2 regions of the Paenibacillus sp. FSL R7-0297 genome follow, and region 1 is predicted to be linked to the other one. Evidence: a T-box and tRNA genes for the amino acid it is inferred to sense, from the RefSeq annotation. Region 1 holds a T-box; the other holds one or more tRNA genes.
What was found. The T-box of region 1 lies ahead of trpS (tryptophan--tRNA ligase). A T-box ahead of a tRNA ligase gene usually reads a tRNA of that ligase, here a tRNA-Trp.
Positions count from the first base shown of each region.

Region 2: it encodes a tRNA-Trp, which carries the amino acid that the T-box ahead of trpS (tryptophan--tRNA ligase) is inferred to sense. The anticodon was not compared.

Region 1 is NZ_JBBPAQ010000001.1:2,327,548-2,330,922, reverse strand. Features, by position in the region: gene MKZ24_RS10300 (hypothetical protein) at 294-485, shown strand; gene trpS (tryptophan--tRNA ligase) at 482-1,471, opposite strand; T-box leader at 1,535-1,779, opposite strand; gene MKZ24_RS10290 (aldose 1-epimerase) at 1,914-2,879, shown strand; gene MKZ24_RS10285 (alpha/beta-type small acid-soluble spore protein) at 2,987-3,220, shown strand; gene MKZ24_RS10280 (hypothetical protein) at 3,353-3,375, opposite strand, start outside.
Region 2 is NZ_JBBPAQ010000001.1:2,146,806-2,150,180, reverse strand. Features, by position in the region: gene MKZ24_RS09510 (TetR/AcrR family transcriptional regulator) at 1-314, shown strand, start outside; gene MKZ24_RS33080 (hypothetical protein) at 483-710, shown strand; partial or broken gene MKZ24_RS09505 (MFS transporter) at 631-921, shown strand; tRNA gene MKZ24_RS09500 (tRNA-Leu) at 1,076-1,154, opposite strand; tRNA gene MKZ24_RS09495 (tRNA-Cys) at 1,191-1,264, opposite strand; tRNA gene MKZ24_RS09490 (tRNA-Gly) at 1,271-1,345, opposite strand; tRNA gene MKZ24_RS09485 (tRNA-Gln) at 1,352-1,426, opposite strand; tRNA gene MKZ24_RS09480 (tRNA-His) at 1,445-1,520, opposite strand; tRNA gene MKZ24_RS09475 (tRNA-His) at 1,570-1,645, opposite strand; tRNA gene MKZ24_RS09470 (tRNA-Trp) at 1,672-1,745, opposite strand; tRNA gene MKZ24_RS09465 (tRNA-Tyr) at 1,751-1,836, opposite strand; tRNA gene MKZ24_RS09460 (tRNA-Thr) at 1,842-1,917, opposite strand; tRNA gene MKZ24_RS09455 (tRNA-Phe) at 1,938-2,013, opposite strand; tRNA gene MKZ24_RS09450 (tRNA-Asp) at 2,033-2,110, opposite strand; tRNA gene MKZ24_RS09445 (tRNA-Met) at 2,115-2,191, opposite strand; tRNA gene MKZ24_RS09440 (tRNA-Val) at 2,226-2,301, opposite strand; tRNA gene MKZ24_RS09435 (tRNA-Glu) at 2,418-2,492, opposite strand; tRNA gene MKZ24_RS09430 (tRNA-Ser) at 2,523-2,612, opposite strand; tRNA gene MKZ24_RS09425 (tRNA-Asn) at 2,616-2,691, opposite strand; rRNA gene MKZ24_RS09420 (23S ribosomal RNA) at 2,755-3,375, opposite strand, start outside.

The DNA.
Region 1 (3,375 bases):
CAACAATTTTCAATTAGGGCGATTTAATAAAGGAAATGTTGTATTCTGTCCAGGATTCCGTCATTGGACCTTTACATAAACATTCCTATCTCTAGCTAAGCTTAACCAGCAGGTTAAATCTTCCTGAGGTCTATTTCTCTTGCCGCCTCTTGACGCCCCGGACCGCATAAGGCACAATCACAATAAAGCGGTTACAGTTAATAGTTCATGATATGAATTGAAAATCCCGGGGTGCAGAAAGCACTCCGGGACTCACTCCACCGCTATTGCAGCAGAAAGGAAGGCTGGAACATATGGGTAAAGGTCTGTCACTGTGGTTCGCCTGCTCTTCAATTCTCATACTTACGGCAGCTTCCATTTCAATCAGCTATAACATTTGGCTGGCGCTGCTGCTCGGTACCCTGTGCGTGCTCAACATTGGCTGGGGCTTCATCATCAAAGCCCGGCTGAGACGCAAGGCCGAGCGCAAGCTGCCCTCCTCTTAACGGTAAGGCAGGAAGCCCATCCGTTCCTTCACGCCTTCCAGTGTCCGGGCAGCACTGCTGCGCGCGCTTTCGGCACCTTGAGCCAGAATACCGCCCAGTGTGCCTGAGCTGCGGATCTCATGGTATCTCTGCTGGATGGGTTCAAGCAGGGCAACGATTACTTCGCCAAGATCTTTTTTGAAGCCGCCGTACATTTGCCCTTCATACTTGTCCGCTATCTGCTGGAGGCTCATTCCCGAGCATTCGGCATAGATACTCATCAGGTTGCTGATCTCAGGCTTATTGGCCGGATCAAATACCACTTCGCGTCCTGAATCCGTGGTTGCGCGGCTGATCTTTTTACGGATGATATCCGGCGGATCCAGCAGACCGATTCTGCTGCCGGCATTAGGGTCGCTTTTGCTCATTTTTTTGGTCCCGTCATCCAGAGACATAATCCGCGCTCCGACTTCAGGAATATACGGCTCAGGAATAGTGAAGAAATCACCGAACCGGTGATTGAAGCGCCCCGCCAAGTCGCGGGTCAGCTCCAGATGCTGCTTCTGGTCTTCACCCACCGGTACCAGATCGGCGTTGTAGACCAGGATATCTGCAGCCATCAGCGATGGATACACGAATAATCCGGCTCCTACGGATTCTTTGCCTGCCGATTTATCCTTAAACTGCGTCATCCGTTCCAGCTCACCCATAGCAGTCAGTGTCGTCAGAATCCATCCCAGCTCAGCATGCTGAGGCACGTGGGACTGCATGTAGACATGGGAGATGGCAGGATCAATGCCTGCAGCCAGATACAATGCAGCTACCGATTCCGAATTCTCACGAAGGGCAGCGGGATCTTGGGCAACCGTAATGGCATGCAGATCCACCACCATAAAGTAACATTCATATTCCCTTTGAAGCTTGACGAAATTCTTGATCGCTCCGATGTAATTTCCGAGTGTGAGCGAACCGCTGGGCTGAATCCCCGATAATACCTTTTTAGCCATGATCTTTATCCTCCATCATCTGTATATTCCGTGTGCGCCAGGACGCAAAAAGGCCCCACATCCGCAAGGGACGTGAGACCGTGGTACCACCCTTATTCGCTGCTCCTAAGTCATCCCTGGGGGACAGGCAAGCAGCCTTAGCTTCCGTTAACGGGGAAGAGCCGGCCGGTCTACTGAAGGCTTATTCAGCCCGTTCGATCGCGGCGCTCAAGGGTCCATTCGGTCAGAGGTGCACCACCGGTTCACATCAGCCACCGGCTTTCTGAAGGTACAGTCCTTTGCTTACTTGTCCCTGTCATCACGTTGTTATCATTCATTGTTGCCTTCATCATAGTGCGTGCCGGAGAAGTTGTCAAATCTCTAACCACCGTCACTTAAATCTGGTATGATAAGGATATTCGTGTATGATCTGATTACAGTTTATCAAAGGAGCATATCTCTTATGAAACAGGTGACCAAAGGGCAGTGGAACGGTTATGATACGTACATTTTGCATAGCCGTGAGCTGGAAGTCACGCTTTTGCCCCGGCTGGGGAACAATGTAATTTCCTTATGGGACCGCAAGGAGGAGCGGCAAATCCTGCGCCAGCCTGATGAAAGCGACTTGGCTTTTTATATTCAGAAACCTTATCACTTTGGCATTCCGCTTCTGGTACCGCCCGGCCGTATCCGAAACGGGCAGTTCGCGTTCGATGGCACCAGCTACCAGTTCGACCGGAATTCAGGCGATCATCATATTCACGGCCTGCACCGTACCCAAGCCTGGTGTGTCAGCGATATTGAAGAAGACGAGGAAGGCTGCGCGGTAACAACCGAATTCACAACTACGGATGATCCGGAGTGGATCAGGCAATTTCCCGAGCCGCTGAAGCTTGAGATGACATTCCGCCTGCAGGGGCCTGACCTGGTGCAGACACTTAAGGTTACCCATCTGGGCGGCAGTCGCATTCCATTTGGTATCGGCTATCATACATGGTTTATGCTGGACGGCGCCCCTGAGCGCTGGAGCATAACACTCCCTGTGCAAAGCGTTTATGAGCTAAATAACGAACTCCTGCCCAGCGGACATTTATTACCGCTCGGTGAACTCGATAGTCTTAACAGCCATATGAACCTCCAAGGCAAGAATCTGGATACGGCCCTGAGGATGGATGATCATCAGCCTGCCGAAGCGTTACTCATGCGCGATGACGGCTACGGACTGCGTTATTCGGTGGACAAGGAACATTTCCGCCACTGGGTCCTCTATACCAAAGGAGAGGCTAACCAGTTCCTCTGCATTGAACCGCTCACCTGGCTTCCGGATGCGCCGAATCTTCAGCAGGACGATTCCTTCACAGGAATGCTTACGCTTGAACCGGGCCAGACACTGGTGCTTGGCAGCAGCTTGCAGATGATTTATCCCTGAGGGTAAATTTCATATAATTACCAGCCTCTAAACCTTCGAAATTCGTGCATGAATTCTCTCCCTAGCGCTCATACTATCTTCACAACGGGCGAAGGAGGTGAACAAACATGGGTCAAGCAGGTCAACAAGGTCGTGGTAGCCGTTCTAACAACCTGGTCGTTCCTCAAGCGAATGCAGCGCTGCAGCAGTTGAAATATGAAGCAGCACAAGAGCTTGGAGTAACTATCCCGGCTGACGGTTATTATGGGAACTACACTTCCCGCGAAACCGGTTCTTTGGGAGGATATATCACCAAACGTCTGGTGCAACTGGCAGAGCAACAACTGTCCGGTCGTTCGTAGTAACAGCCTTATCATAAGTATCCGGCCAAGCCTCATAGCTTAGGCCGAGCAGCTTCGCAGCCCTCCCGCGCTTCTCGTCGAAGCGCAGGGGGGCTTTTTATATGGGTATGCAAGATATATATAATCGGGTAATCAGCCAAAGGACTGGTCGGAGA
Region 2 (3,375 bases), 180 kb from region 1:
ATGAATTATGTAAATATATAAAAGCGAATAAAACGATTTGTGAGGTTCTGTTCTCAGAGCATGGCGATAAAGAATTATTAGAAAGAATCCTTTATATCAGTCACGATTTAACCATTGAGCGATGGAAGCAGGAATTAAAATATTTTGATCCACAATTATTTGAGTCTTGGTATACGTTTGCCGCTCATGGCAGTATAGCCATTATAAAAAAGTGGGTGAGTAGTGGTTTGAAGGAAAGCCCCAGTAAAGTTGCAGCTTTTATTGATAAAGCCACAGAGGCAGTATCCAAAGCATTTTATTCCGAAGAATTATAAATTATTTAAAATGAAGCGGACGCTCATTTTTGAGGGCCGCTTCTCTGCTCTTCTGCTGAAGACCAGGCAAGGGGATGGGACTTATGTCTGCTCCTCCAGTATTTTGGGGTCAGTAATAAGAAAAGTGATTCAGCATACCGATAAGTTCGAGAGCCTGGAGGTCAGAACATGGTTTTGGAAACGAAGCAAAGATGCGGCTTTTATCTCGACTCCTATGACCTGATTTATCAAGCCATTGCCAATCAGGATGGTCATAAAGCTGAGGAAGCTGTCCGTCTCCAGAACCGGTATTCGCAAGCAAGCGACACTCTGGTTCATGATCGTAGGAATTATTTTTATCGCAGCGAATTTGCGTGCTCCCCTCACATCGGTGGGACCATTGCTGTTCAGTCGTAATCGGGAGGAGTGACCTTGTATGTTGGAACTGCAATTCTGAGGTTTGCTATTCCCCTATGTAATGTATTACTTCCGAGCCTGATCAAACGGGAGTTTCCGCAGCAAATGGGTACTATGGACAGTGGGATATTCTGTTTCCCTGAATCTATGCGGGGCGGTAGCTTCCGGTATTAGTGTTCCCTTAGCTGTGGGGGCAGGCATGAGGTATCGTTGGTCTAGGTGCGGCTAGAAATCAATTTGTTGGTTCTGATAAAGATTGCCTGGATCTTGATAGTTCTACGCATAACTGGAGTAAGAGAATACAGCTCAAATAAAAAGAAAAAAGAGCCCACCAGAGAATATCTCTGATGAACTCTTTTAGCAGATACCGGCGAGAGGACTCGAACCTCCACGGTTTCCCACTCGATTTTGAGTCGAGCGCGTCTGCCATTCCGCCACGCCGGCATATACATATTATTTACAATTGATTCTAAAATAAAATGGAGGTGCCACCCAGATTTGAACTGGGGATAAAGCTTTTGCAGAGCTTTGCCTTACCACTTGGCTATGGCACCAAAAAATGGAGCGGACGACGGGAATCGAACCCGCGACCCTCGCCTTGGCAAGGCGATGCTCTACCGCTGAGCCACGTCCGCATATAATGGCTGGGGATATAGGAATCGAACCTATGAATGACGGAGTCAAAGTCCGTTGCCTTACCGCTTGGCTAATCCCCAACATTTGATTTAATAAAATGGGGCGACTGATGGGTCTCGAACCCACGAATGCCGGAACCACAATCCGGTGCGTTAACCCCTTCGCCACAGTCGCCATATGAAGCTTATTTAATTGCAATGCCTTATAACTCTTATAAAAGAAATGGGGCGACCGATGGGTCTCGAACCCACGAATGCCGGAACCACAATCCGGTGCGTTAACCACTTCGCCACGATCGCCATATTAAATTTTATAGGATATTACTTGGCAGGGGCAGCAGGAATTGAACCCACACCAACGGTTTTGGAGACCGTTGTTCTACCTTTAAACTATGCCCCTAAAAATGGTGGAGGCTGATGGATTCGAACCACCGAACACGTACGTGAGCAGATTTACAGTCTGATGCGTTTGGCCACTTCGCTAAGCCTCCGAGGATGGTGCCGGCGAGAGGACTTGAACCCCCAACCTACTGATTACAAGTCAGTTGCTCTACCAATTGAGCTACACCGGCGTATTAAGTTGTAAGAAATATGGTGGCGCGGGAGGGAATCGAACCCCCGACACAAGGATTTTCAGTCCTTTGCTCTACCGACTGAGCTACCGAGCCGAACATTTTTTCATAAAGATGGCGGAACCGACGGGATTCGAACCCGCGATCTCCTGCGTGACAGGCAGGCATGTTAGGCCAACTACACCACGGTTCCAAATTGGTTGCGGGGGCAGGATTTGAACCTGCGGCCTTCGGGTTATGAGCCCGACGAGCTACCGGGCTGCTCCACCCCGCGTCAATGTTAAAGATCTATTCTATTAAAAGATAGATGGTGGAGGCTGAGGGGTTCGAACCCCCGACCCTCTGCTTGTAAGGCAGATGCTCTCCCAGCTGAGCTAAGCCTCCATATATGACTCGTATGAGATACTCTCCACTCCGTTACGAGATTGCGATGTATTCCTTACGATGCCTATGCTTCAACGAACCCAGGGAATTCTCATCCCATTAATCGAAGAAGAAATTGGTGACTCGTATGGGATTCGAACCCATGTTACCTCCGTGAAAGGGAGGTGTCTTAACCCCTTGACCAACGAGCCATGCTGTTAACTACTTGTAAAGTAAAGCTACGGAGAGAGAGGGATTCGAACCCTCGAGACGCTTGTGGCGCCTACACGATTTCCAATCGTGCTCCTTCGGCCAAACTCGGACACCTCTCCAAATGGCTCCCCGAACAGGACTCGAACCTGTGACAACTCGATTAACAGTCGAGTGCTCTACCAACTGAGCTATCAGGGAATATACATATCAAGCTTGATCGCCTGAAAACTGAATCCGAAACGAATCTGCGCTCTAAGAAATTTGGATAAGCCCTCGACCGATTAGTATTGGTCAGCTCCGTGCATTGCTGCACTTCCACCTCCAACCTATCTACCTCGTCGTCTTCAAGGGGTCTTACTAGTTGGGAAATCTCATCTTGAGGGGGGCTTCACGCTTAGATGCTTTCAGCGCTTATCCCGTCCGTACGTAGCTACTCAGCCATGCTCCTGGCGGAACAACTGATGCACCAGCGGTACGTCCATCCCGGTCCTCTCGTACTAAGGACAGCTCCTCTCAAATTTCCTGCGCCCACGACAGATAGGGACCGAACTGTCTCACGACGTTCTGAACCCAGCTCGCGTACCGCTTTAATGGGCGAACAGCCCAACCCTTGGGACCTACTTCAGCCCCAGGATGCGATGAGCCGACATCGAGGTGCCAAACCTCCCCGTCGATGTGGACTCTTGGGGGAGATAAGCCTGTTATCCCCAGGGTAGCTTTTATCCGTTGAGCGATGGCCCTTCCATGCGGTACCACCGGATCACTAAGTCCGACTTTCGTCCCTGCTCGACTTGTAGGTCTCGCAGTCAAGCTCCCTTATGCCTTTGCACTCTGCGAATGATTTCCAACCATTCTGAGGGAACCTTTGAACGCCTCCGTTAC